Regions from separate parts of the Streptomyces coerulescens genome, predicted to be linked through region 4. Evidence: riboswitches for the same ligand, from Rfam matches in the RefSeq annotation. Region 4 holds a riboswitch; each other region holds the start of a gene.
The links. Region 4 has a riboswitch for cyclic di-AMP ahead of ACFPQ9_RS08430 (M23 family metallopeptidase). Riboswitches for the same ligand answer to the same signal wherever they lie in the genome.

Region 1: linked by a shared signal. The riboswitch ahead of ACFPQ9_RS27920 (transglycosylase family protein) and the one ahead of ACFPQ9_RS08430 (M23 family metallopeptidase) in region 4 are both predicted to bind cyclic di-AMP.
Region 2: linked by a shared signal. The riboswitch ahead of ACFPQ9_RS31115 (C40 family peptidase) and the one ahead of ACFPQ9_RS08430 (M23 family metallopeptidase) in region 4 are both predicted to bind cyclic di-AMP.
Region 3: linked by a shared signal. The riboswitch ahead of ACFPQ9_RS02935 (LysM peptidoglycan-binding domain-containing M23 family metallopeptidase) and the one ahead of ACFPQ9_RS08430 (M23 family metallopeptidase) in region 4 are both predicted to bind cyclic di-AMP.

Annotation. Positions count from the first base shown of each region.
Region 1 is NZ_JBHSKM010000022.1:106,146-113,076, forward strand. It holds gene ACFPQ9_RS27890 (NAD(P)/FAD-dependent oxidoreductase) at 1-738, opposite strand, end outside; gene ACFPQ9_RS27895 (hypothetical protein) at 1,286-1,501, shown strand; gene ACFPQ9_RS27900 (Ppx/GppA phosphatase family protein) at 1,585-2,550, opposite strand; gene ACFPQ9_RS27905 (DUF501 domain-containing protein) at 2,684-3,202, opposite strand; gene ACFPQ9_RS27910 (FtsB family cell division protein) at 3,228-3,701, opposite strand; gene eno (phosphopyruvate hydratase) at 3,812-5,098, opposite strand; gene ACFPQ9_RS27920 (transglycosylase family protein) at 5,403-6,068, opposite strand; cyclic di-AMP (ydaO/yuaA leader) riboswitch at 6,073-6,271, opposite strand; gene ACFPQ9_RS27925 (transglycosylase family protein) at 6,480-6,931, opposite strand, start outside.
Region 2 is NZ_JBHSKM010000024.1:352,371-359,301, reverse strand. It holds gene ACFPQ9_RS31120 (NAD-dependent epimerase/dehydratase family protein) at 386-1,444, shown strand; cyclic di-AMP (ydaO/yuaA leader) riboswitch at 1,586-1,759, shown strand; gene ACFPQ9_RS31115 (C40 family peptidase) at 1,768-3,351, shown strand; gene ACFPQ9_RS31110 (substrate-binding domain-containing protein) at 3,603-4,607, shown strand; gene ACFPQ9_RS31105 (LacI family DNA-binding transcriptional regulator) at 4,674-5,678, opposite strand; gene ACFPQ9_RS31100 (TIM barrel protein) at 5,887-6,849, shown strand; gene ACFPQ9_RS31095 (sugar porter family MFS transporter) at 6,861-6,931, shown strand, end outside.
Region 3 is NZ_JBHSKM010000002.1:306,994-313,924, forward strand. It holds gene ACFPQ9_RS02930 (SGNH/GDSL hydrolase family protein) at 1-15, opposite strand, end outside; gene ACFPQ9_RS02935 (LysM peptidoglycan-binding domain-containing M23 family metallopeptidase) at 262-1,191, opposite strand; cyclic di-AMP (ydaO/yuaA leader) riboswitch at 1,196-1,361, opposite strand; gene ACFPQ9_RS02940 (tyrosine-protein phosphatase) at 1,944-2,741, shown strand; gene ACFPQ9_RS02945 (DUF6126 family protein) at 2,770-2,889, opposite strand; gene ACFPQ9_RS02950 (helix-turn-helix domain-containing protein) at 2,886-3,518, opposite strand; gene ACFPQ9_RS02955 (aspartate aminotransferase family protein) at 3,640-5,025, opposite strand; gene dxs (1-deoxy-D-xylulose-5-phosphate synthase) at 5,022-6,931, opposite strand, start outside.
Region 4 is NZ_JBHSKM010000004.1:19,202-26,132, reverse strand. It holds gene ACFPQ9_RS08455 (GAF domain-containing protein) at 1-647, opposite strand, end outside; gene ACFPQ9_RS08450 (GTP cyclohydrolase II) at 746-1,387, opposite strand; gene ACFPQ9_RS08445 (MarR family winged helix-turn-helix transcriptional regulator) at 1,546-2,061, opposite strand; gene ACFPQ9_RS08440 (dihydrofolate reductase family protein) at 2,129-3,262, shown strand; tRNA gene ACFPQ9_RS08435 (tRNA-Met) at 3,337-3,410, shown strand; cyclic di-AMP (ydaO/yuaA leader) riboswitch at 3,731-3,888, shown strand; gene ACFPQ9_RS08430 (M23 family metallopeptidase) at 3,900-4,928, shown strand; gene ACFPQ9_RS08425 (PrsW family intramembrane metalloprotease) at 5,099-6,445, opposite strand; gene trmB (tRNA (guanosine(46)-N7)-methyltransferase TrmB) at 6,581-6,931, opposite strand, start outside.

The DNA.
Region 1 (6,931 bases), on a different contig from region 4:
GACGCAGGAGTCCATGGAGGTCGAGAGGTAGACCTCGACGCCACGCGCCTCCAGGTGCTCCTTGCCGTACTGGCCGAGCTTGGGGCCGACCTCGGGCAGGATCTTGTCGGCGGCGTCGACGAGGACGAACCGCATGTCCTCGCGGGAGACGCTGGTGTAGTACTTGGCCGCGTCGCGGGCCATGTCCTCGACCTCACCGATGGTCTCGGCACCGGCGAAGCCGCCGCCGATGAAGACGAAGGTGAGCGCCTTGCGGCGGATCTCCTCGTCGGTGGTGGAGTCGGCCTTGTCCAGCTGCTCGAGGACGTGGTTGCGCAGGCCGATGGCCTCCTCGATGCCCTTCATGCCGATGCCCTGCTCGGCGAGGCCGGGGATCGGGAAGGTGCGGGAGACCGCGCCCATCGCGATGACCAGGTAGTCGAAGGGCAGCTCGTACGCCTCGCCGACCAGCGGGGCGATCGTGGCGACCTTGCGGTCCTGATCGATGGTGGTGACCCGGCCGGTGAGAACCTCCGCCTTGGGCAGCACGCGTCGCAGCGGGACGACGACGTGGCGCGGGGAGATGCTGCCGGCGGCGGTTTCGGGAAGGAAGGGCTGGTAGGTCATGTACGACCGAGGGTCGACGACCGTGACGGTCGCCTCGCCGTAGCGCATCTTCTTGAGAATGCGCCGAGCTGCGTACAGGCCTACGTACCCACCGCCTACTACGAGGATCCTGGGACGCTCCGTGGTGCTCATGCCATCGAGTATCCACCTGCCTCAGGGGGGTCGCTCGTGCGCCCCTTCACAAGCTCTCCCATGGCCTGTGCTACCATCCCCGGCCCGCGTGACACAGGTCATGGTGACATCCGGGAACCGGTGTGCCGTACGGCCCGTTGTCAATGCCGCGTGAGCTGCCTCTCTGTCCTCACGGGCCCTCTGTGAGCGGCACGTGCCACGCTTCGCCGGAAGGCTTCCGAAGCTCCCTTACACGAGCCATCTGAACATGTTCAAGGGCCTGTTCACCCCTCGGAAGGGTCAACCGACACCTATACATGCTCCGACAGGGCCGAATTCCTTGTGAAGAACTTCACGAACTTTCTCGAGAAGGCCGCTCCGGGAGGGCTCCAAGGGGCTTGGAAGGCCCCTCGAAAGCGCTCACACGCTAACCGCAGCGCTCACTCGATGGCTACCGGCAGGTAGCAAAACGAGACACGAACCATCCCTCGCCTGCGATCTGAGTCACCGTCACCCATCCAGCCACTCTCCACGCGAAAATGATCAGAAGGGCACATAACGTGCAGCCATGATCACTTCACGGAAGGCCCCCAAGCGGGCCGGCAAGCGAATAGTCTCGGTCGGCGTTGCCCTCGGCATCGCCCTGGCGACGGGCGCGTTCACGGCAGCGTCCGCCTCGGCCATGACACCCGTCCACTCCTCCAAGGCCACGGTCGCGCAGGCGAATCCGAGCCACGGCGATGACGACGGATGCAGCGGCCTCATCGTTCTCCTCTGCAACTGACGCCGGCCCGCTCGGGCTCGCACGACGGCCCCGGTTCCCTCCCTCAGGAAGGGCACCGGGGCCGTTCGGCGTCGAGGTGCGGGTCAGTGGCCCTGCTCGGCGGCCTCCTCGGCGACCTTGAAGGCGATGCCGTCGAGGATGTCGTGCTCGCTGACGACGACCTCACCGGCGCCGGTCCGCTCCATGATCGCCAGCAGCACCAGCGCGCCGGCCGCGATGACGTCGACCCGCCCCGGGTGCATGGAGGGCACGGCCGCGCGCTCGGCGTGGGTGGAGTGCAGCAGCCAGTCGGTGATCTCGCGGACCCGGTCGAGGCCGACCCGGGAGTGGTGGATGCGCGCGGAGTCGTACTCGGGCAGGTCCTGCGCGATCGCGGACACCGTGGTGACCGAACCGGCGAGCCCCACCAGCGTCTTCGCCTCGCGCAGCGGCACCGTCTCCTCGGCGAGGTCGAGGGCGGCCTCGATGTCCGCCCTTATCGCCGCGATCTGCTCGGCGGAGGGCGGGTCGGAGACCGCGCCGTCGCGCACGAGGTGGCGCTCGGTCATCCGCACACAGCCGACGTCCACGGAGCGCGCCGCGCGGACGTGCTCCTCGCCGACGACGAACTCGGTCGAGCCGCCGCCGATGTCCACGACCAGGTAGGGCCGGTGCAGATCCGCCCGCCCCGTCAGCTCCTTCGTCGCGCCGGTGAAGGAGAACTCCGCCTCCTGGTCCCCGGTGACGACCTCGGGCTCGACGCCCAGGATGTCCATGACCCCGCGCACGAACTCGTCCCGGTTCTCGGCGTCCCGCGAGGCGGACGTGGCCACGAAGCGCAGCCGCTCGGCGCCGTGCTCCTTGATGATCGCCGCGTAGTCACGGCACGCGGCGAAGGTACGCTCCAGCGCCTCCGGCGCCAGCCGCCCCGTACGGTCGACCCCCTGGCCGAGACGCACGATGGTCATACGGCGGTCCAGGTCGACGAGTTCGCCGGTGGCAGGGTCGACATCGGCGACGAGAAGCCGGATGGAGTTCGTACCGCAGTCGATGGCGGCGACGCGGGTCATGGGGCACCTTTCAGAGGTACGGAGGCTCATCTCAGCCCGTCCGGCGTTTGAGGACGAGGCCGTTCAGGCCGATGCGGGGGGCCGGGGGCGGCAGCCCCCGGGGACGGGACGGGTAGGGGCGGCGGGGCGGGACTCACTCGGCCGGCACCACGCACGGCCCCTTCATCCACCACTCCGGCAGCATCGCGATCGCCTCGTCTCCCAGCGGATTCACCCCCGGCCCGGCGGCCAGCGAGTGCGCGACCAGCACATGCAGACACTTCACCCGGTCCGGCATACCCCCGGCGCTCGGAAACCCGGTCAGCTCCTCGATCTCGTCGCGCCGCCGGATGTAGTCCTCGTGCGCGGAGCGATACGCAGCGGCCAGCTCCGGGTCGCTCTCCAGCCGCGCCGACATCTCCTTCATCACCCCGTTCGCCTCCAGCGTGCCGATCGCCGACGAGGCCTTCGGGCACGTCAGGTAGTACAGCGTCGGGAAGGGCGTGCCGTCGGGCAGGCGGGGGGCCGTCTCGACCACGTCCGGCTGCCCGCACGGGCACCGGTGTGCGATCGCGCGCAGCCCGCGCGGCGGACGGCCGAGCTGCTGCTTGAAGGCCTCGACGTCCGCGTCGGTGGGCTCGGTGCGCGGGGTGGGCGGCGGGGGCGTTTCCATGCCTGTCTTTCTATCGGTTCGGATCTCACTGGGCGGCGTCGGCCTTGTCGACCCCGTCCCAGATGTTCGCGTACCAGGGGCGGTCGGCCGCGCTCTGGTCGGTCCGCGACTTCTTCGCCGCGTCCGGGTCGACCACGATGAAGCCCGTCTCCCCGGGCATCACATAGTGCAGCCGCTGCCGGATCTGCTGTTCGGCGTACGCGTCGTCCTGCCAGCGCGCCTTGATGTCGCGCAGGTCCTCGACGCGCTGGGCGGCCTCCTCCTTCTCCCGCTGGAGGTCGGCGATCTCGGCGCGCTGCGAGACGTACTGCCTTATCGGGTAGGCCAGCGCCACGACGAGCGAGCAGACCACCAGCGCGAGCAGCGCGGCGCGTCCGGTGAGCCGGGAGCGCCGGGCCTGCCGCTTGGTCTGGGAGCGGTAGACGCGGGCCGCCGTCTGCTCGCCGAGCAACCGGATCCTGGTCGCGGTGGAGAAACGGTCCCGGTCCTTGACGGCCATCGGCTCTCGCCTCCCCTTTCACGTGCATACGTCCCCGCACACGGTACGGGACCGAGTACGGGGACGTACGTACGACTGGCTAAGCCTTACCCAGGTGAGGTCAGCCGGGGTCAGCCCTTGAAGCGCGGGAAGGCGCTGCGGCCGGCGTACACCGCGGCGTCGTCGAGGATCTCCTCGATGCGCAGCAGCTGGTTGTACTTGGCCACGCGCTCGGAGCGGGCCGGGGCGCCGGTCTTGATCTGGCCGCAGTTGGTGGCGACGGCCAGGTCGGCGATGGTGACGTCCTCGGTCTCGCCGGAGCGGTGGGACATCATGCACTTGAAGCCGCTGCGCTGGGCGAGCTCGACGGCGTCCAGGGTCTCGGTGAGCGAGCCGATCTGGTTCACCTTCACGAGCAGGGCGTTGGCGGTGCCCTCCTCGATGCCGCGGGCCAGGCGCTCGGGGTTGGTGACGAACAGGTCGTCGCCGACCAGCTGGACCTTGTCGCCGAGCTTGTCGGTGATGACCTTCCAGCCGGCCCAGTCGTCCTCGAACAGCGGGTCCTCGATGGAGACGAGCGGGTAGGCCGCGACGAGCTCCTCGTAGTACTCCGTCATCTCGGCGGCGGAGCGCTCCTTGCCCTCGAAGACGTACGTGCCGTCCTTGTAGAACTCGGAGGCGGCGACGTCGAGCGCGAGGGCGATCTGCTCGCCGGGCGCGTAGCCGGCTTCCTTGATCGCTTCGAGGATGAGGTCGAGGGCCTCGCGGTTGGAGCCGAGGTTCGGGGCGAAGCCGCCCTCGTCGCCGAGGCCGGTGGACAGGCCGCGGCCCTTCAGCACCTTCTTGAGGGTGTGGTAGACCTCGGTGCCCCAGCGCAGGGCCTCGGAGAAGGACTCCGCGCCGATCGGGGCGATCATGAACTCCTGGATGTCGACGTTGGAGTCCGCGTGGGATCCACCGTTGAGGATGTTCATCATCGGGACGGGGAGCAGGTGCGCGTTCGGGCCACCGAGGTAGCGGAACAGCGGCAGGTCGGACGCCTCGGAGGCGGCGTGGGCGACGGCCAGGGAGACGCCGAGGATGGCGTTTGCACCGAGGGAGCCCTTGTTGTCGGTGGCATCCAGGTCGAACATGGCCTGGTCGATCAGGCGCTGCTCGGTGGCGTCGTAGCCGACGAGCTCCGGGCCGATCTGCTCGATGACGGCGAGGACGGCCTTCTCGACGCCCTTGCCCTGGTAGCGGTTCGGGTCACCGTCACGCAGCTCGATGGCCTCGAAGGCACCGGTGGAGGCGCCGGACGGAACGGCGGCACGACCCGTGCTGCCGTCGTCGAGGCCGACCTCGACCTCGACCGTGGGATTGCCTCGGGAGTCCAGGATTTCCCGGGCTACGACGACGTCGATGGACGGCACGAGCATCTCCTTCTTGGGATGTGACGCGGGTACGCGGTCCGCGGTGGGACTGCGGGATGAGCCTAACCGGCTCCGGGCATCAGACCAGCGGTCGACCGCCCCGTGGACGGAACCGAGAGTAAATTGTTTCCGAACGGAACAAAGACGCGGTACAAAGAACCCCGCCCCGGTGCGTACGGGGGAAGACGCACCGAGGCGGGGAGTTCGTGGGGACGGGGGTGGCCCTCACGACGCCTTCACTATGGAGTCCACGGATGTGAAGGCGCTGTGGTTCAGCTGTCGGCCACGTACGCGCCGTGGCCGCGCCCTCTTACTTCAGGTGCAGCTGCTGACCGGGGTAGATCAGGTCGGCGTCCTCGACGATGTCCTTGTTCAGCTGGAAGAGCTTCTCCCAGCCGCCCTTGACGTCGTGCTCGGCCGCGATCGTGCTGAGGGTGTCACCCTTGGCGACCTTGTACTCGCCGTCGCCCTTCTTGACCTTCTTGCCGGTCGGGGTGGTGACGGTCTTGGTGCTCTTCTTGGCGGCCGGGCGGTCGGCGGAGCGGGAGGCCGACTGCTGCTCAGCAGCGCGAGGGGCGGTCTCGGTGGAGCCGTTGTACGCGGCGCTGGACAGGCCGGTGCCGCAGTGCGGCCAGGCACCCTTGCCCTGGCCCGCGAGGACCTTCTCGGCTATCTCGATCTGCTGGGACTTGGTGGCCTGGTCGGCGGTGGAGGCGTACGCGGTGCCGCCGTACGCGGCCCAGGTGGAGGCGGAGAACTGCAGACCGCCGTAGTAGCCGTTGCCGGTGTTGATCGACCAGTTGCCGCCGGACTCGCACTGGGCGACGGCGTCCCACTCGGAGGCGGTGGCGGCCGAGGCGCTGCCGGCCGCCATCAGCGGGGCGGCGACGGCGGCGGCACCGGTGACGCCGACGACGGCGATGGCGCGGGCGGCCTTGGACGGACGACGGTGCTTGCCCTTGCTGGAAAACAGCATGGTTGGATCCCCTCACCGACGCCTACGAGGTGAGCTGTCGGGTTCGGGCCGGTTGAGTTGCCCGGCCGCGCACGTTCGCCTCTCGGCTCCCGCTGCGCGGCTTCACCCCGAGCCGGCTCCGGCGTGTGGTCCCGTAGGACCTCAACTGCCGGACCCGGCGCAAACCTTGGGTCCCCCGCTCCTGCCTACGGCGCTTTACGCGACGACTGTTCCCGTACGGCCGCCGGCAGGATTCGGCGTGACGGCTGTAGGGGCCCGCACTGGTGGCGAGCGGTCATGACCGTAGACACGCGTTTCGCGGAATTTCAAAGACGATCAGGGCTTCTGAGATCTATCTCTCACTGCTTTCAAAACGGACATTCGCCGCGAAATATGACGCGAACTGCCGCTGTTTTTCACCCTGTTCGACCGTTATTTGGCAGGGACGTCCAAGGTCTGACCGGGAGCGATGCGGTTCGCGTCGGAGCCGATGGCCTTCTTGTTCGCCTGATACAGCGCGCGCCATCCGCCGTCGAGGTCAAGCGAGTCGGCGATCGAGGCGAGAGTGTCGCCCTCGCGGACCTTGTACGAGGCGTGGCGCCCGGTGGACTTGGTGGCCGCCTCGGCGGTGTCGCCCTCGTCGGCGCTGGCACCGCGGTGCCGGCCGGTCCCGGCCGTCGCGTCCTCGGTCGCGCCGTCGGCCGCACCATCGGTCGCGCCGTCGATCGAACCGGTGTCGACGAGGCTCCAGAAGCCCGCATCCTGGGACCAGTTGTCCTGATTGTCCGCATTGGGCGCCTCGGTGGGCGAGCTCTCCGGCGACTGCGAGGCCGTCGCCTCGGGTGACGCATCGGACTTCGAGGGCTTCTTGGACTCGGAGGATG
Region 2 (6,931 bases), on a different contig from region 4:
TCCGGCCACCCAGGGAGGGGGTTTGGTGAAGGCGCCCTCGCGGCATCCGCACACCATGCCTGCGCGCCCCGGCCAGGTGGTTCACAGATCCTGCACAGCGGATCGTGCGGCAGGGTGCCGATCAAGCCCTGGAGCACGGTGAAGGCCCCTTCTCGCGGCGTTCGACTGGTCGCACGCACGTGCGACCTCCCCCAGTCGCACACAACCCTCCTTGGCCGGTTTTCCCGGGGTGACGTGAATCCACCCGTCAACCTCGCCCCCTGGAGCCGACCCTTACGTCGAACAGGTCCCGTCGATGCAACGGCGATCCGGCCCAGCTCGTCTGCCGTGCTGGTGACGCCGCGCCATAAGGTGACCCCGACCGCACGAAGTGAGGGGTGAGGGCGTGGGCTCGGACGGTTCGGCAGCCGTGCTGGTGACCGGTGGCAGTGGGTTCGTCGGCAGCCATCTGGTGCATCGGCTTCTGGAGCGCGGCGATCGCGTTCACGCCACCGTGCGCAGCACGGCCGCCACGTCCAAGGTGCGGCCGCTGCGGGAGATGCAGGACGCGCACCCCGGTCGGCTGTCCCTGTTCGAGGCGGACCTGCTGACCGAGGGCGCCTTCGACGAGGCGATGACCGGCTGCCGGACGGTGTTCCACGTGGCGTCGCCGTTCCGTATGCCGGAGAAGATCAAGGACGGCCGCCGGGACATGGTGGACCCGGCCCTGCTCGGCACCCGCAATGTGCTGGCAGCCGTCGAGCGGACACCCACGGTGGAACGGGTCGTGCTCACCTCCACCGTGGGCACGATCTTCGGCGACTACGCGGACGTCCTGAGGATGGACGACGAGGTGCTCTCCGAGCGGTACTTCAACACCACCAGCACCGTGGAGAACAACCCGTACCACTACGCCAAGACGGTCGCCGAACGCGCCGCCCGGGACGCGGAGGCCGCCCAGGGCCGCTGGCGCCTGGTGTCGGTCAACCCCGGCCTGATCCTGGGCCCGTCCCTGACGCCCGCCTCCGAGTCCGGCAGCCTGTTCCTGCTCCAGGAGCTCTTCAAGGGCTACTTCTTCTACGGCGCCCCGGACTTCAGCTTCACCACGGCGGACGTACGCGAGGTGGCCGACGCACACATCGCCGCCGCCGAGAACCCGGACGCGAAGGGACGCTACATCGTCGCCGCCGAGACCATGACGTCGTTCCACGAGATGTCCCGCATCGTGCGGACCCGGTACCCCCGCGACCTGCGGCTCCCGCGCACCGCGCTCCCGCACTGGCCGGTGCGGATCCTCGGCCCCGCCTTCGGCCTGACGCAGGATTACATCCGTAAACACCTCGGCATCCGGTTCCGGGTGGACAACAGCCGCAGCGTGAGCGAACTGGGCATCACCTACCGCCCGATCGAGCAGACGGTCCTCGATCATTACGAAGCGTGGCGGCGCCGGCGCACCGTGAAGTGAACGGGCCACCGCACCGCCGCGAGCGTCGAAGGTCACAAAAACGTATCGGACATTTGGCGCCTCAACCTTCACGGGAGACGCACAAGTTGGCTAGGTTACGGATCAGGCCGCACGACGACCTCCGGCGAACCCCGCCGGGACGCGCGGCCTCCGCCGAGTCCGGTGCGCTCAAAGTGGTTCACCGGAGCCGGGGACCCAACCGAACTTGGGGTGAATCGGCCGACCGCCCTTCGGGGCGCGGCCGTAGGGCACACCTTCCGGAACCGACCGCCCGAACCCGTCAGCTAACTCGGTAGGCGGAGTACGGAAGGAGTACGTCGCCCATGGCGCCGGAAGGCACCGCGCGGCCGGGGGCTCTCAGCCTGCCCGGCATGCGCAACTCCGCACTCGCGTCGGCGGCCCTCACCTCGGTGGCGCTGCTCGGCCAGACGGCGGGCGCCGCCCCCTCGTCCTCGGACGAAGCACCCAGCCGTGAGGAAGTAAGCCGCCGGATCACCTCCCTCTACGACCGGGCCGAGACCGACTCGGGAACCTTCAACGCCACCCGCGCCTCGTCGACGGGCCCGCGCAAGCGAGGCGCCCGCCCGGCTGACGCCGGAACCGCGTCCGCCGGTACCCGGGCGGGCGAGGACAGGCGCGGCGACCCCGCGCTCGACAACGTCACCCGTCAGTGGTTCGACGTCGCGCGTGCAAAGCTGGGTCCGACCGTGCCGGCCGCGCTGCCCAGCGACAGAACACCGGAACGTCCCGTCGGGCGCAGGCCCGCGCGTGCGGTGCGGGACCTCGCCCCGGCGCGTGAGTCGACCGGTCGCGCCCCGCTGGAGCTGCCCGCCGCCCCGGTCCGGGAGTTGACGTCCGGTCCGGGCAGCGGGGCGGCTTTGGTCGCCGAGCTGACCGCCGGTCCCCTCGCCGCGCTGCCGGCCGTGCCCGGGGCCCCGTCGGCGGACCTTCAGGCCACCCAGGTCCTCCCGACGCTCCCCGCCCTGCCCGCGTCGACCACCTCGCCCTCCGCCGCCGTCCCGGCCGTCGACACCGCGGCCGCCCCGCAGACGCGGGCCTCACTGCGGACGACCAAGGAGCACAACCGGCGCAAGCTCGACCGGGCCCGCGAGTTGCTGTCCCTGTACGCCACGCGGCAGAGCGCCCCGCCGACGGCGATCGCCGCGCTGACCGCGACCGACACCTGGGGCACGCCGCCGGCCCGGCCCCAGCTCTCCGCCGATGACCATTGGCAGGCCCTGCAGGCGCAGTCGGCCGCCGACCTCACCACCGTCCCGCCCGGGGCGACGGCCCCGCCGGTGACAGCCCCGGCGCCGACGGCAGACCCCTTCACGACCACCATCACGGACCCCTACCTCGGCACCCTCACCACGCCCACGCCCGCGGCCACCGTCACGGACCCATATCTCGGCACCCTCACCACACCGACGCCCGCGGCCCCCGGCCCCGTCACCATCACGGACCCGCACCTCGGCACCCTCACCATGGCCACGCCACCGGCCGCCACCCCGCCGGCCACCGCCGGCACGGCTGTGACATCGACGGCGTCGCACGACACCCGAGCCATCCGGGCCCTGGAGTTCGCCCGCGCACAGCTGGGCAGACCCTGCGTCTCGGGCACGACCGGCCCGGAGGCGTTCGACGGCCCCGGCCTCACCCAGGCCGCCTGGAAGGCCGCCGGCATCACGCTCCCACGCACGGCGCCGGAACAGGCGACGGCGGGTCAGGGCGTCGCCCTCACCGGTCTCGAACCCGGTGACCTGGTCCTCTTCCACGTGGGTCACGTCGGGATCTACTCCGGGAACGGCATGATGATCCACGCCCCGGGACCCGGAGCGCTCGTACGCGAGGAGTCGATCCACTACGCCGGAGAGTCGGCGATCCACAGCGCGATACGGCCCGCCTGAGCCTCGGCCGACCCCATCGATCCACCCCGTCTCCTCGGAGGCGGGGTGGTGTCGTGCGGACCCGGGCTTTTCCATGGCTCCCGGTTCCGGCACCCGCCTCACCGGTTGACACGCCCTTCCACCTCGGCTTTGTCGATACGTCCTGACAAAACCATTGACATCATCTGCGGGCGGCTCCATAGTTCCTGCCACTAGAGCGCGCTAGTGGAGCGCTCCAGTCGCTCCGATCAGCACAGCGAGGTGCATGGGACATGCGCAGACACCACAGAGCCGCGGGCCTGACGGCCGCCGCCCTGGCGGCCACCCTGTTCGCCGCGGGATGCTCCAGCGGCTCCGGCGGGAAGAAGTCCGAGGAAGGCACCGCGGACGCCTCGGCGGGCAAGGCCACGACCCCCCGGATGACGGTGGCCATGATCACTCACGCGGCTCCCGGTGACACCTTCTGGGACCTGATCCGCAAGGGCGCAGAGGCCGCCGCCGCCAAGGACAACGTCAAGCTCGTCTACTCCAGCGACCCGGCCGCCGGCAATCAGGCCAACCTGGTGCAGAACGCGATCGACCAGAAGGTCGACGGCATCGCCCTGACCGCGGCCAAGCCGAGCGCGATGAAGGCAGTGATCGCCAAGGCGACGGCGGCCGGCATCCCGGTCGTCGGCTTCAACGCCGGCCTGGACGACTGGAAGGAGCTCGGCATGCTCGAGTACTTCGGCCAGGACGAGAACATCGCGGGCGCGGCCTTCGGCGAGCGGCTCAACCGGACCGGCGCCAAGCACGCGCTGTGTGTCATCCAGGAGCAGGGCCATGTCGCGCTGGAGGCCCGCTGCGCCGGTCTGAAGAAGGGGTTCAAGGGCAAGACGGACAACCTCTATGTGAACGGCACCGACATGCCGTCCGTGAAGTCGACGATCACCGCCAAGCTCCAGCAGGACTCCTCCATCGACCAGGTGGTCACGCTGGGCGCGCCCTTCGCGCTGACCGCGGTGCAGTCGGTGTCCGACGCGGCGGCGAAGGCCGAGGTCGCGACGTTCGACCTCAACAAGGAGCTGGTCACGGCGGTCCAGGAGGGCAAGGTCGAGTTCGCCGTCGACCAGCAGCCCTACCTCCAGGGCTACCTCGCGGTCGACTCGCTGTGGCTGTACCGCACCAACGGCAACTTCAGCGGCGGCGGCAGTGCTCCGGTGCTGACCGGGCCCGCGTTCATCACCAAGGACAACGTCGACGCGGTCGCCGAGTTCGCCGCGAAGGGCACGCGCTAGGCGCGTACAGGGCAGGCGGGGCCGGCCGTGACCGCGACGGGGCGCGGTCGGCCCCGCCGTTGTTCGTCAGCGGGCCGGCTCCTGCGGGGCCGGCCCGCTCGTGCCGCGCACGACGAGCTTGGGGTCCAACACGGCCTCGCGCGGCTTCAGTTCGGGCTCCTCCAGCCGTTCCACGGCGAAGCGCACGGCGTGCTCGGCCAGCAGGACCGCGTCCTGGCGGACGGTGGTCAGGCCGATCGGCATCAGGTGCGAGAGATGGCTGTCGTCGTAGCCGACCACGGACAGGTCGCGCGGGACATCGACGCCCGAGCGCGTCAGGGACATCAACAGGCCCATCGCACAACGGTCGTTGCCCGCGAGGACGGCTGTCGGCAGCGGCAGCCCCCGGTCGCGTTCCGTCAGCAGCAGACGGCCCGCCTCGATGCCCGACTCCTCGGTGTGGGTGCCGGGAATCACCCGCTGCTCGGCCTCCAGCCCGTGCCGGCGCATCGCGGCCCGGTAGGCGCGCCGCCGCTCGGCCGAGCCGGGGCCGCGCCCGCCGTCGATGTGCACGATCCGGCGGTGGCCCAGTTCCACGAGGTGGTCCATGGCCTGGCGCACCCCCTTGCCTTCGGCGCTGTGCACGAAGTCCACATGGGCGCCGAGCGCACGACGGGCCACCGAGACGGTGGCGGCGCGGTGTCCGAGTTCGTCGAGGTAGCCGGGCTCGGCGTCGGGGGCGAGCAGGATCAGGCCCTCGCAGCGGTGGCCGAGCAGGGCCTCGATCGCCTTGTCCTCGCCGCGGCCTGGCGTCGTCCCGGAGAGCAGCACGTCGTAACCGAGCCGCTCCGCCTCCGGGTAGATGCCCGCGATGAGATCCGTGTGGAAGGTCTGGTGGACGATGAACATCACGCCGAGCGTGCGGCTGCGGCCCCGGGCGAGCAGCCGGGCCGCGTTGTCCGGCCGGTAGCCGATCTCGTCGGCGACGCGCAGCACCCGCTCCCGGGTCTCGCTGCCTGCACCGGGCAGACCCCTGAAGACGATCGAGACGAGTGCCCGGGAGACGCCCGCCTTCTCGGCGACGTCCGCCATCGTGGGCCGCTGCCGGCCTGCCGCATCCACCTGTGAACCCCCAGCTTCGACGTCGTTCACCCGAGCCAGGTCTCGAAGTCTCCCAGCAACAAGCTATTGACATGACATTTGGACCAGGGTCATCGTACTCGCACTAGCGCGCGCTAGTAGAGCGCGACAGAAGATTCGTGGACACCACCCCTGACGTCCCCTCCCCGAAGGACTTGTCATGGCAACGGCGCCAACCTCGCTCCGCACCACCGCGGGCAACCTGTGCCTGGGCTCGGCCCCCGACTCGTGGGGCGTGTGGTTCCCCGAGGACGACCGGCAGGTCCCGTACACCCGCTTCCTCGACGAGCTCGCCGAGGCGGGGTACGAGTGGCTGGAGCTCGGGCCGTACGGCTATCTCCCCACCGACCCCCGGCAACTCGCGGAGGAGCTCGACGCACGCGGTCTGAAGGTCTCCGGCGGTACCGCCTTCGGCGCGCTGCACCGCCCCGAGGCATGGGACGACATGCTCGTCCATGTCTGCCGGGTCGCCGCGCTGACGGCCGCCGCCGGCGCCCACCACCTGGTCCTCATCCCGCCCATGTACCGGGACGAGAGGACCGGCGCGTTCACCGAGTCGCCGGTGCTGACCGCCGACCGGTGGGCGGGCTTCGGCAAGGCCGCCGACCGGCTCGGCAAGCTGCTCCTGGACGACTACGACGTTCGTCTCGTCATCCACCCGCACGCCGACAGCCACATCCAGACCCAGCCGGAGATCGAGCGGCTGCTGAACGAGTCGGACTCCCGCTGGACGAACCTGTGCCTGGACACCGGGCACGTCGCCTACGGCGGCGGGGACAACGTCGACCTGATCCGGCGGTTCGGTGAGCGTGTCGGGTACGTGCACATCAAGCAGATGGACCCGGACGTCCTCGCCCAGGTCGCCGCGGAGGACCTGTCGTTCGGCGAGGCGGTCAGGCGGGGCGTGTGTGTCTCGCCGCCCGCGGGGGTGCCGAGTCCCGCGGATGTCGTGGCCGAACTGGCACGGCTGGACGCCGAGTTGTTCGTGATCGTCGAGCAGGACCTGTACCCGTGCGCGCCCGAGGTGCCGCTGCCCATCGCCGTGGGAACGCGTGAGCACCTGGCGGGCTGCGGTCTGACCGGGACGCGCCGCCCCGCTCTCGAGACACCCGGTCACCGGTGAGGAGGCGGCCCATGGATGTCCGGAACACCACGGCCGACACCCCCGCCGCCGTCACCCGGGACGCCCCGCCCGCGGTCTCCCG
Region 3 (6,931 bases), on a different contig from region 4:
GTACGACCCGATCACTGCACTGCTGTCACTCTTCGAATCGTCTGCCACATCGGCACATGATTCCCTTTCGAATGTGACCTACGCGACCGTAGGAAAAGGTTGACGAGCGGTGAGATAAGCCACTCCTAAAGTGTTCGCCAAACGTGGAATAACCCTGTGAACAGGGGTGTTGTGGGCGCAACATGCCGAAGGCCGGACCCGGGGATCGGGGTCCGGCCTTCGGCCGCGTGTCAGGCAGGTGGTTCTCGCGTGGGACGCGCGTCAGCCGATGGCGACGCCCTTGGCGCGCAGGTAGGCGATCGGGTCCACGTCCGAGCCGTAGTCCGGCGTGGTGCGGATCTCGAAGTGCAGGTGCGGGCCGGTGACGTTGCCGGTCGCGCCGGAGAGGCCGATCTGCTGGCCCGCGGTCACCGTCTGGCCGCCGGCGACCGAGAGCGAGGACAGGTGGGCGTACTGGGCGTAGTGGCCGTCGGCGAGCTGGATGACGACCTGGTTGCCGTAGGCGCCGCCCCAGCCGGCCGAGACGACGGTGCCCGCGCCGACCGCCTTCAGCGGAGTGCCGGTCGCGGCGGCGAAGTCGACGCCGGTGTGGTAGCCGCTGGACCACATGCTGCCCGCGACCTTGTAGGCGGTGCCGAGGGAGGCGCCGGTCAGCGGAGCGGAGAAGCCGTTGACCGTGCTGGTGGCGGTGGTCGCCTTCTGCGCCTTCTTCGGCGCGGCGGGCTTCGCGGCGGACGAGTCCTTCGCGGACGACTTGGACGCCGAAGAGGGCTTGGAGGACGACGTCTTGGGGGCGGTCGTCGCGGCCTTCTTGCCACCGATGGTGAGCTTGAGACCCGGGTGGATCAGCGACGGGTCGGCGCCGACGGTCTCACGGTTGTCGGCGTAGAGCTGCTTCCAGCCACCGCTGACGTTCTGCTCGTCGGCGATCTTCGAAAGGTAATCGCCGACCTTCACCGAATAGGTCCGCACGTCCGTCTTCTTCGGGGCGGCCTTCTTCTCGACAGCCTTCTGGCCGGCGACCGGAAGGGACTGAACGGCCTTTTCCGAAACGGAGTGCGAGGGAGCGGCGTGGGCGCCGGTGGCTCCCATGAGCGGAAGAGCGAGAGCGGCGCCACCGGTTCCGGCGACGGCGATGGAGCGGGTGAAGCGCAGGGACTTCGGACGGCGATGCTTACCCTTCGCGGGCATGACGAATTCCTCTCCGGCGCCTGCGAGGTGAGCTGTCGGGTGCGGGCTGGAGATGCCCGGCCGCGCCGTGGCGCGACTTGACCCCTAGCCGTTCCGGAGACCGGAACAGGCGGTTGTACCTGTGGGTCCCCCGCTCCTGCCGTGCACGGGTGAGTTTGCGCGGAATCCGAGCGGCGGCAGGATTGGGCGTCCGTCCGGATTGGTCGTGAACGTAAGCGAGGAAGACGCATGGGAACAAGTGAGAGGTTCCGTCCGAATGCGTTCCCGTTGATCCCTTGTGGGAATTAACCGTCACGGTCCGTGAAATATGTGAGTGCCGTACGGCTCAAAGTCCCTTGAAAAGGGCATGAATTACGTGGACATGACGGGCGACTCACTGTCACGGATATGACGCTGCTCACGTGACACTGCTCCAGCTTTCTTTATTGCAGAGCGAGTTGGAATGAAGGCGCCAATTCGGACAGAACACCTAGATGTGACGGAGTCGAATAACTGGCACATCAAGGTCGCCCTCGAAGCCGACGTGAAGCCCGTGATGCACCATTAAGACCCTTCAGTGAATTTCGCCCGTTTCAAGGCATTCGCACGCCACTGTCGGATCCATGTCCCACAGTCGGAGCACCGGAAGGGCTCGCCGTGACAGCGCCTGTGGACAACTCATTGCCTCAGGAATCCATGTCGTATGGTCGAGAGCGCACCCCGTCGGCCGCATCGCCGAGCCGCGCCGCCGGGGCCGACCGGGAGGAGCCCCCGTGACGCAGCAGATCCCGTCGACCGAGCCTGAACTGGCCGGGGTTCGCAACTTCCGTGATGTCGGCGGCCTGCCCACAGTGGACGGACGACGGGTGCGGCACGGAGTGCTCTTCCGCAGCGGCCACCTCGCGCACGCGACCGTCGAGGACGCCGACTTCCTCGGTTCCCTGGGGCTGCACACGATCTTCGACTTCCGCAACGCGGCCGACCAGAAGCTCGAAGGACCGGACGTCGAGCTGCCGGGCGTGCGCAACGTCAACCTGCCGCTTTCGGACCCGGCGGACGGCGCGGAGTTCTGGAAGATGGTCCGGGACGGCGACCTCGACCAGCTGCGCGGGATACTGGCGGACGGCAAGGGCGCGAACCGGATGATCGTCTCCTACCGCTCGATCATCAAGGAGCGCACCGGCGAGCACTCCCAGGTACTGCACTCGCTCGCCGAGGACAGCGTCCCGGCCCTGATGCACTGCGCGGCCGGCAAGGATCGCGCGGGTCTGTCCATCGCCGTGACGCTGCTGGCCCTCGGCGTCGAGCGCGAGGCGATCGTCGCCGACTACCTGGAGTCCAACGCCAAGCACCGCCGCTACAAGGTGCGCCGCAGCAGCAGCGACGCCTCCGCCTACTCGCCCGAGGTCATGGAGCTGCTCAGCCCGCTGTTCGACGCGCGCGCCGAGTATCTGACGGCGGCCTTCGAGACGATCGAGGAGACGTGGGGCGGCGTCGACACGTACCTGGAGCAGGGCCTGCGGCTGGCCCCCGAGACACGGGAGCGCCTGCGGGATCGGCTGCTCGACTGACGATGCCCCGGCGCGGGCGCGTCCGCGTCTACTTCGCGCCCGCCTCGAACAGGAAGTAGATGAAGGCGGCGAAGACGTGCCCCACCGCGATGTAGATGAACAACCGGATCCACAGGGCGCGCGGGAACTTGTCCTCGATGTTGCTCATGGCGTCACTCCAGGGGTGGGGCCCAGGCACAGGGTGGCCGTGGGGCTCTGCAACAGGGTGTGGACGAACAGCAGCTCGACCCCGCCCGGGTCCAGGGCGGCGATGCGGTGCGGGGTGAGCGAGTCGAAGTGCGCGCTGTCACCGGGCGCGAGCCGGTGTGTGGTGTCCCCGAGGCGCAGCCGCAACCGCCCTTCGAGGACGTAGAGCCACTCCTCGCCGGGATGGACCCGCACGATGTCGCCCTGCGAGCCGTGCGGCACATGGACGCGCAGGGCCTGCATCCCGCGTCCGGGCGCGCCCGCCTGCCAGTACGTCCAGCCACCGGCGGCGGTGGGTTCCATGTCGGCCGCCCGCACGACGGCGTCCCGGTCGGCGACCGACTCGCCGAGCAGCTCGGAAACCGTCGTACCGTAGATGCGCGCGAGCGCGAGCAGCATCGGCAGCGAGGGCTGGCGCTGCCCGGTCTCCAGCCGGGAGAGATGGGCCGGCGACAGCCCGGCGGAGCGGGCCGCGGCCTCCAGGGTGAGGGCGGCTCGGCGACGCAGGGCCCGCAGCTGTGGCGCGACGACGGGTAGCGCCTCGGTCGGCACCGCCTCATCGCCCTCGGGCGAGGTCTCGGGAGAGCTCATGCTCTCCATTCAGCCGCAGCTTTGCCTCTGCGGCAAATTTCTTGCCTCAGAGGCAAAGCCTGGCGGGGGGAGGCGAGCGGAGCGGCCTACCGACCCCTCGCCGCCGGAGCCTGCCGGGCCCTCACCGGTTGGCCACCGCCTGCTTGATCAACGTCTTGCCGAAGTCCCACATCAGCCCGCCCCCGCTGTGCGCGTCGTCCATCACATCGGTGAAGGCCTCGACGAATCGGTCCACGTCCCGCTCGCCGATGATCAGCGGCGGGATCAGCTTGATCACCTCCAGGTGATCGCCGGAGACCTGGGTGAGGATCCGGTGCCTGCGCAGCAGCGGGACGACGACCATCTGCGCGAAGAGTCCCTTGCGCGCGGCCTGCAGCATGGTCCACCGGCCCCGCAGCTTCAGCGAGTCGGGACGGCCGAACTCGATTCCGATCATCAGGCCCCGGCCGCGGACGTCGGCGAGCAGCTCGTACTTGTCGATCAGCGCCGCGAGCCGGGACCGCAGCTGCTCCCCGGTCGCCCGCGCGTTGGCGACGATCTGCTCGTTCTCCATGACGGACAGCACGGCGAGCCCGGCCGCCATGGCCTGCGCGTTGGACCCGAAGCTCGCCGAGTGGACGAGCACCCGGTCCATGGACGAGTAGACCTTCTTGAAGATCCAGTCCTTGCCGAGGGTGGCCCCCACCGGCACATAGCCCCCGGAGAGCGCCTTGGCGACGCACACCAGGTCCGGCTCGACGCCCTCCTCGTGCTGGTAGGCGTAGAAGTCACCGGTCCGGCCAAGGCCCGTCTGCACCTCGTCGGCGATCATTACCGCCTTGTGCTTGTGCAGCAGCTCCTGGGCGGCCCGCAGATAGCCGGACGGGGCCTCGTGGACGCCCTTGCCCTGGATCGGTTCGACGATCAGGGCGGCGACGTCGCCCTTCTTCAGCTCCCGCGCGAGCGCGTCGAGATCGCCGAGCGGGACGGCCGTGTCCGGCAGCAGCGGGGCGAAGCCGTCCCGGAAGCCGGACTCGCCGTTGACCGACAGGGAGCCCGTGGTCAGCCCGTGGAAGGCGTGGTCGCAGTACAGCACCCTCGGCTTCCCGGTGACGAACCGCGCGAACTTCAGCGCGGTCTCCACCGCCTCCGTGCCGCTGTTGCCGAAGAACACCCGGTCCAGGTGCGGGCTGTGGGTGAGGAGCCGCTCGGCCAGCAGCCCGGGCAGCGGCTGGCAGTCGAAGCGGGTCAGGTCGGCGAGCTGGGCGTCGAGGACGTCGTGCAGCGCCTTGCGGACGACGGGGTGATGGCGCCCCAGGCCCATCACCCCGAACCCGGCGAGCATGTCCAGGTAGTCGTCGCCGTCCGCGTCCCAGAAGTGGGCGCCCTCGGCCCGCTCGTAGACCTTGTCGAAGCCGATGGTGTGCAGCATGCGCGGGAGCTGGTGGTTCAGGTACTTCGTGTGCAGCTCGTAGCGCTCGGCTCCACGCTCGGCCAGGAGGGCGCCGAGGTCGAACTCGCTGGTCATTCAGCTTTCTCCTTGACTGGCACGACGGTACGACCGCCGGGACCGCCGTCGGCCCGCTCCCCGCCGACCACGCTCTCCTCGGCCTCCTTGAGGGCAAGGCTCGCGCTGATCCGGCCCGCGACCTCCACCGGCGTGAGCCCGATGTCCGCGAGCACCTCACCGCGCTTGGCGTGCGCGAGGAACTGCTCCGGGATGCCGAACCGCCGTACCGGCACATCGACATCGGCGTCGCCCAGCGCCAGCGCCACGGCGGAGCCGACACCGGAGGAGCGGCTGTTGTCCTCGACGACGGCCACCAGCCGGTGCTGCGCGGCCAGGGGGGCGAGCGCCGGGTCGACGGGTTTCACCCACCGCGGGTCGACGACGGTGCAGTTGATGCCGCGGGCCTGGAGCAGCTCGGCCGCCTGGAGGCACACCGGGGCCATCACGCCGACGGCGACGAGCAGGACGTCCGGCTCACCGGCGTCCCGGTGCAGCACGTCCAGTCCGCCCACCCGGTCCACCGCAGGGATCGAGGGGCCGACGGACTCCTTCGGGAACCGTACGAGTGTCGGGGCGTCGTCGCAGGCCACGGCCTCGCGCAGCTGCGCCCGCAGCTGATCGGCGTCGCGCGGCGCGGCGATCCTGAGGCCGGGGACGACCTGGAGGATCGACATGTCCCACATGCCGTTGTGGGAGGCGCCGTCGGCGCCCGTGACACCGGCCCGGTCCAGCACGAACGTCACTCCGCAGCGGTGCAGGGCGACGTCCATGAGGAGCTGGTCGAAGGCACGGTTGAGGAAGGTGGCGTAGACGGCGACGACCGGATGCAGCCCGCCCGTGGCGAGGCCCGCCGCCGACACGGCCGCGTGCTGCTCGGCGATCCCGACGTCCCAGACCCGGTCCGGGAACCGTTCGGCGAACTTGCCGAGCCCGACGGGGTGCAGCATGGCCGCCGTGATCGCGACGACGTCCTCCCGCTCCTGGCCGATCCGTACGATCTCGTCGCCGAACACCGACGTCCAGGACGGCCCGCCCGAGGGGGCGAGGGGCTCGCAGGTCAGCGGGTCCATCACGCCGACGGTGTGGAAGTGGTCTTCCTCGTGGGCGAGGGCGGGTTCGTAGCCGCGGCCCTTCTCCGTCAGACAGTGGATCAGCACCGGCCCGTGGAAACGTTTCGCACGCCTCAGCGCCGACTCGACGGCCCCGATGTCGTGCCCGTCGATCGGGCCGACGTACTTCAGTCCCAGATCCTCGAACATGCCCTGCGGCGCGAAGGCGTCCTTGAACCCCTTCTTCGCGCCATGCAGGGACTCGTAGATCGTGTTGCCCACGAGCGGGGTCCGCAGCAGTACGTCCTTGCCCCAGGCCAGAACCCGCTCGTAGCTGTCCGTCGTGCGCAGGGTGGCCAGATGGTTGGCCAGGCCCCCGATGGTCGGTGCGTACGACCGCTCGTTGTCGTTGACGACGATGATCAGCGGCCGGTCCTTGGCCGCCGCGATGTTGTTCAGCGCCTCCCAGGCCATGCCGCCGGTCAGCGCCCCGTCGCCGATCACCGCGACGACATGCCCCTTCTCCCCCTGCACCCGATGGGCCTTGGCGAGCCCGTCGGCCCAGCCGAGCGCGGTGGAGGCGTGGCTGTTCTCGACGATGTCGTGCTCGGACTCCTCGCGCGAGGGGTAGCCGGACAGACCGCCCTTGCCGCGCAGCTTGGAGAAGTCCTGCCGCCCCGTCAGCAGCTTGTGTACGTAGCTCTGGTGACCGGTGTCCCAGACGATGCGGTCGACGGGCGACTCGAAGACCCGGTGGAGCGCGATGGTCAGTTCCACCACGCCCAGGTTGGGCCCGAGATGTCCGCCGGTCCTGGCGACCGCGTGCACCAGGAACTCCCTGATCTCGTCGGACAGTTCACCGAGTTCCGCCTCGG
Region 4 (6,931 bases):
GCGCCGGGGCCGACCAGGTGTCGTGCGATGACTTCCCCTGCCAGTTGCCCGTAGAGCTCCATGATCCGGAGGTCCTGGTCGGACGGCCGGCCGGGCTGTGACGTGTGGGTCGAGATCATTCCCATCAGCCGCCCGGCGTGATCGACCAGCGGCGTGGACTGGACCGAGCGCACCCCGGAGATACGGAAGATCTCCTGGTGCGGTGTGAAGGCCTGGTCGTCGCGGACGTCGGCCGTGACCGCCTGCGTGCCTTGCCGGGCGGCCCGTCCGCAGACGGAGTGGTGGTCCCGGACCACCGCGAAGTGGTCGAGGAACTCGTGGCCGAAGCCGGACTGGGTGACCAGGACCAGTGAGTCGTCGCGAGGGTCCAGGAACTGGATGTTTCCGAATTCGGCGTCCACCAGCGCCATGGCCGCTCCGGCGACCCGTGGGAGCACGGCGGCCAGTTCGGGGACGTCTCGCAGTTCCTCGGCCGCGTCCTGCAGGGTCTTGAGGGCGGATGGCTCATCCAGGCTGAAGGCGACCCACGCGGCGAGCTGGTCGGCCGTGTGCGTGGCGGTCACTTTGTGCGCCGGTCGGGGCGGCGCGGAAGTGTAGGAGGCGGTCACATGCTCCAGCGGCCCGACGAGGTTGTGGGGATGATTCATGTCCACGACACCTCAATCCGGTACTTTTGCGACGATTCTATGCCTCTGCGGACACCCTGGACAGGGCGGCCGTGGGAAGCGGACGTCTACCGGTGCGCTCAGCCGGTGCTGAGTTCTGCCAGGTCGCCCAGCGGCAGGGTGTGCTGGGTCTGGAGGACCTTCGCGCGCAGGTAGCGGACATTGTCCGGGGTGGCGAAGACGCCGGTGGGGACCCGGTCCCGTACCTCGATGCCGAGGGCGCGCAACTGTTCCGCCTTGTCGGGGTTGTTGGAGAGCAGGTCCAGCTCGCCGATGCCGAGGGCGGTGAGCATCTGGGCGGCGGCCGTGTAGTCACGGGCGTCCTCGGGCAGGCCCAGGGCCGCGTTCGCCGCGTAGGTGTCCAGGCCCTGGTCCTGGAGGGCGTACGCGTCGAGCTTGTTGTAGAGCCCGATGCCGCGGCCCTCCTGGCGCAGGTACAGCAGGACGCCGCCGCGCTGCTCGATGCGCTCGACGGCCTCGCGCAGCTGAGGGCCGCAGTCGCAGCGCGCCGAGCCGAAGACGTCGCCGGTCAGGCACTCGGAGTGCAGGCGGACCAGCGGGGTGGTGCCGGGGGCCGGGTCACCGATGACGACGGCCACGTGCTCCAGGCCGTCGGTCAGGCCGTGGAAGGTGACGAGCTCGGCGTCGACGCGGTAGCCGTCCTGAAAGCGCAGCGGGACCCGGACACGGGCGCGCTGGGTGGCGGCGGTGAAGTCGGGCATGCGGGTTCTCCGGGTTCCGTACGAGGATCGTGGAGGGTCTGCTTCAGATTTGAAGCAGGACCTCGGTTCCGGACCCTACCCCATGCTTTAAATTTGAATCAACAGAAATTGTCCTACGGGCTCCAGGTCTCTGGGTCTCCCGGCCTCCGGGTCTCCGGTCACGAGCAGGGCTTGGCCGAACGTCGCCGCCAGGGCACGTCGTCCCCGGTGGCCGTCGCCGTGTCGCCCTGGAAGCCCTCGGTGACCTGCGTGAAGATCTCCTCCAGCTGCCCGACCTGCTCCGGGCTCAACCGGTCGAAGAGCACCGAGCGCACGGTCTCGACATGGCCCGGCGCCGCGCCCTCCAGGACCGTCATGCCCTCGTCGGTGAGCGCCGCGATGCTGCCCCGCTTGTCCCAGCGGCAGTTCTCGCGCCGCACCAGGCCGTCCTTCTCCAGCCGGGTGACGGCGTAGGTCAGCCGGCTGCGGGTGATCTTCAGCCGTTCCGCGAGATCGGTCATCCGAAGCCGCTGTTCCGGGGACTCGGACAGGGTGGACAGGATGGAGTAGTACATGTGCGGCATGCCGGCCTCCTGCTGGAGCTGCCGGTCCATGGCGTCCTCCATGAGGTGGACGGCACCGATGTACGCGCGCCAGGCGCGCTGCTCCTCGGGGGTGAGCCAGCGAGTCGTCATGCCACCAGTGTAGGTTTGTTTCAAACTTGAACCAAGATCGAGTCCGCCGAGCCGGAGAACTGCGCCGATGCCGTCGTACCCCTACGTCCTGCTGTCCGCCGCCGTCTCCCTGGACGGCTACCTCGACGACACCACCCCAGAGCGCCTGCTGCTGTCCGGGCCGGCCGACTTCGACCGGGTCGACGAGGTCCGCGCGTCCGTGGACGCCATCCTGATCGGCGCCGGCACGATCCGGGCGGACAACCCGCGGCTGCTGGTGAACTCGGCCGAGCGGCGGGCTGCGCGGACGGCTGCGGGCAAGCCGGAGTACCCGCTGAAGGTCACGGTCAGCGCGTCCGGCGAGCTGGACCCTGCGGCCAACTTCTGGCACACCGGCGGCGAGAAGGTCGTCTACACGACGGAGAAGGGCGCGGAGCGGCTGCGCCGGACGCCGGTCGCGGCGGACGTCGTCGCGCTGGGGCCGGAGCTGGACTGGCGGGCCCTGCTGGCGCATCTGCGCGAGGTGCGCGGCGTTGAGCGGCTGATGGTCGAGGGCGGCGGCACCATTCACACACAGCTGATGACACAGGGGCTGGCGGACGAGCTGCAGCTGGTGGTGGCCCCGCTGTTCGTGGGCGACCCCGAGGCGCCGCGGCTGTTCGGTCCCGGCGGCTATCAGGGCGGCCGGCTGCGGCTGCTGGAGTCGCGCCGCATCGAGGACGTCGTCCTGATGCGCTACGCGCCGACGGCGCCCGGCACCGGTACCCTCCCCGCCGCCGCGGACCGGCACTGGCTGGCGCTGGCGTGCGAGCTGGCGGAGCGGTGCCCGCCGTCGGAGACGGCCTTCAGTGTCGGCGCGGTGGTCGTCGCGGCCGACGGGACCGAGCTGGCGCGCGGGTACTCCAGGGAGGGCGGCGATCCGGTCGTGCACGCGGAGGAGGCGGCGCTGGCGAAAATCGCGGCCGGGGATCCGATGCTCGCCTCCGCCACGGTGTACAGCAGCCTGGAGCCGTGCACGCACCGCTCGTCCCGGCCCGTGCCCTGCGCGCGGCTGATCCTGGACGCGGGGGTCCGCCGGGTGGTGACGGCCTGGCGGGAGCCGGACACGTTCGTGACGGGGGCCGACGGGAGCGGGATGCTGGCGGCACGTGGCGTGGACGTCCTGGTGCTGCCGGAATACGCGGAGCGGGCCAAGGCGCCCAACGCCCACCTGCCGGCCTGAGCACCCGTCCGTGGCGGCGCCACGGAAAGCCGTGTGCTTCGCGTCCCGCGGATGGCGTACTATGGATTCACCGACGCGGGGTGGAGCAGCTCGGTAGCTCGCTGGGCTCATAACCCAGAGGTCGCAGGTTCAAATCCTGTCCCCGCTACTCAGGACTCAGGGCCGGAACTCAACAGTTCCGGCCCTGAGTGTTTTCCCGGGCGTCAGTGTTTTCCCCGGCGTCAGTGTCTTCCCGGCCCCGCCACCGAGGGTGACCGGTCGACCGCCCTCCGCATAACAACTGACATACCGTCAATACCTGTGTGACTGCTGAGCTCTGGCCAACTCGCCCGATTTAGGCCGCTCGTGACCCGTAAGTCCAGGCGAAAATCGTTAATGATCAAGAGGAACAGCTTGGAATCCGCACCCCGGGTCTATTAACGTTCGATAACGCAGCGCGGTCGTCCCAGCCGTCACAAGAGGCGGCTCCGTGCGCACGCGCCGAGTCCCGCAAGGGAGCCGGGGAACCACCACCCTGGGGTGAATCGCGCGAATATCGCCGGGAAGTCACGGTTGATATACGCGCGTAGGAGACCTTCCTGCTCCGAACCCGTCAGCTAACCCGGTAGGCGAGAAGGAAGGAAAGGAGTACGCCCACGTGGCGTCCAACCGGCCTGCTCCGCAAGCCCCGTTCGTGCCGAGTCAGCGCAGCACGGAAACCTTCGGCTACGACCGCTACCGCACCGACGAGGGCCCGTTCGAGGAGTGGAACCCCACCGCGGAGTCCATTCGTCCCGTGCGCGGCAGGCACCGCGTCTCCAAGCAGCGTGGCGGGGGACTCGCCCGCAGCTCCACGGTTCTCGGCGTCGGCGTCATAGCCGCCGTCGGCGCGGGCGGCATGGCCAGCGCGAACAGCGGCAAGCCGCCGGTCGCCATCACCATGCCCGACCTGCCGCTGATCTCCGACGACGACTCCTCCGAGCCCGCCGAGGACACGGCCACCGCGCTCAGCACCATGGGCGAGGCCACCGAGCAGACCGCGCAGGGCGGCTCCGACGCCGGCGAAGCGCTGCGCAGCCGGATCATCGCGCAGGCCGAGCTCCAGCAGGACCAGATCGACAGCAAGGCCGCCGCGGCCGCGGTCGCCGCCGCCGAGAAGGAAGCCGCCGAAGCGGCCGCCAAGGCGGAGAAGGAAGCCAAGGCCAAGGCCGCCGCCGCGAAGGCCGCCGCCGAGGAGGAGGCCCGCAAGAAGGCCGAGGCCGAGCGCCTCGCCGAGCTGGCCAAGCAGTACACGCTGCCGACCTCCTCGTACACCATCACCTCGACGTTCGGTCAGGCCGGCGCCTACTGGTCCTCCGGCTACCACACCGGCCTCGACTTCGCCGCCCCCACGGGCACGCTGATCAAGGCGATCCACTCCGGTGAGGTCACCTTCGCCGGCTGGGACGGCTCCTACGGCTACAAGACCGAGATCACCCTCGACGACGGCACCGAGCTCTGGTTCGCGCACCAGTCCTCGATCAGCGTCAGCGTGGGGCAGAAGGTCAACACGGGCGACGTCATCGGCCGCGTGGGCGCCACCGGCAATGTGACCGGCGCCCACCTGCACCTCGAGGTGCACCCCGGTGGCAGCTCCAGCGGCATCGACCCGATGGCGTGGCTCCAGGGCAAGGGCCTCACCCCCTGAGCGACCCCTCGCCGGTCATCCACCCCTGAGACACCCCTCGCCGGTCATCCACTTCTGATCCCCGGCGGTCCTGACGGCGACCCCCCGACGTCAGGGCTGCCGGTTTCGGCATGTCTCCAAAACCTTTCGGCACAGGGCCTTTCGGCACCTGCCGCGCCCCGGCGGACCGATCACATCCGGTACGGGTTGTACGCGGGGTACGGCGCCGTCGGGCCGTACGTCCGCCCATCGGCCTGACCGTACGACTGCCAGTGGACCGGCGCCGCATACACGTGCCCGTACCCGTGCTCGTGGCCCCGCCAGGCCTGTGCGGCGGCCGCGTGCTCCAGGGCCGGGCGGGCGAACTCCCGGCGGCGCCACAGCTCGTGCAGCAACTCCTGTTCCCGTACGACGAAGTCCGCGCCGGCCCGCCCGCGGCGCCCCCGGTGCCGTAGGAACGCCAGCGACGTGGCGCATGCCTCGTACTGCGCCACGGTCCGCGCCGCCGCCCGGCCGCCGTGCCGGCGCGCGTACTGCCGGGCCACCCGCCGGTCCCGCATCGAACCCAGCGCGAACGGCTCGCCCGGCGAGAGCCAGCCGGCGACGACATAGGCGGGCAGTTCCTCGCGCACGGTCCGCAGCTCACGCTGACGGGTCCAGATCACCAGCCAGGTCAGCAGCCCGAACGCGGGCACCATGAGGGTCGCGTACACGGCGAAGAAGCCGTACTCGCCGAAGGCCGAGGAGCCGTTCCACAGGGCGTGCATGCCCATCGCGAGCAGCAGGCCGAGGAGCGGGAGCAGGACGCGGCGCACCTGCCGGCGCTCGCCCGACAGCGCGGCGATGCCGAAGCCGATGCCGGTCAGAACGGTGAAGAGCGGGTGCGCGAAGGGCGACATGATGACGCGGACGAAGAAGGTCGCCGCCGTCACGGAGGCGATGCCGCGGTCGCCGGTGAGCTGGTCGGTACCGAAGGCGGTACCGAGGTAGAGGATGTTCTCGGTGAAGGCGAAGCCGGTGGCGGTGACCCCGGCTATCACCACGCCGTCGACGATGCCGGTGAAGTCCCGGCGGCGGAAGAGGAAGACCAGCAGCACGGCCGCCGCCTTCGCCAGCTCCTCCACCACGGGCGCTATCACGGTCGCGCCCAGAGTGTCCGCGTGCGACGGGTCCGCCGTCGCGGTCGCTATCCATCTGGTCGCGAAGCTGTTGGCGACGATCGCTATCAGCGCCGCCGCGCAGGCGCCCCAGGCGAAGGAGAACAGCAGATTGCGCCAGGGGCCGGGCTCGACCCGGTCCAGCCAGCGGAAGGACGCCACCAGCAACGGCACCGGCAGCACGGCGAGCCCGAGTCCGACCAGGAACCCCTCGGTGCCGGTCTGCTCGCGCACCAGCGCGAGGATGACCAGCCCGGACAGCGCGAGCAGGGTGCTGAGCGCGCCGTAGCGCACCCAACGCCTGTGCCACCAGTGCGCGTGCCGCAGTGTGCCGCCGGTGGGACCGGTGGGTTGCGTCGGGTACGGGGGACTGGTGGCCACGGCATTGACCCTAACGAGGCAGGGGCGCCGCCCGCAGCAGCGCGAGGGGGCTCGGGCGCCGGTGAGGGGTTGCTGTCGATGCTGCTGTCGTCGTCCCCGGGGGGACGGTCGTCGGTGCTGGTCTTCCCGCTGCTCCTACCGCTGTACGCGGCGGAAGAGCAGGTCGTTCACCACATGACCCTTGTCCAGTCCCTGGCCTTCGAAACGGGTCAGCGGCCGGAACTCGGGACGGGGCGCGAAACCGCCGTCGGCGACGGTGTTCTCGAAGTCGGGATGCGCGGTCAGCACGTCGAGCATCTGTTCGGCGTACGGCTCCCAGTCGGTGGCGCAGTGCACCAGCGCGCCGGGCCGCAGCCGGGTCGCGGCGAGGTCGAGGAACTCGGGCTGGATCAGCCGCCGCTTGTGATGCCGCTTCTTGGGCCAGGGGTCCGGGAAGTAGACGCGCAGCCCGTCCAGCGCGTCCGGCTCCAGCATCTCCCGCAACAG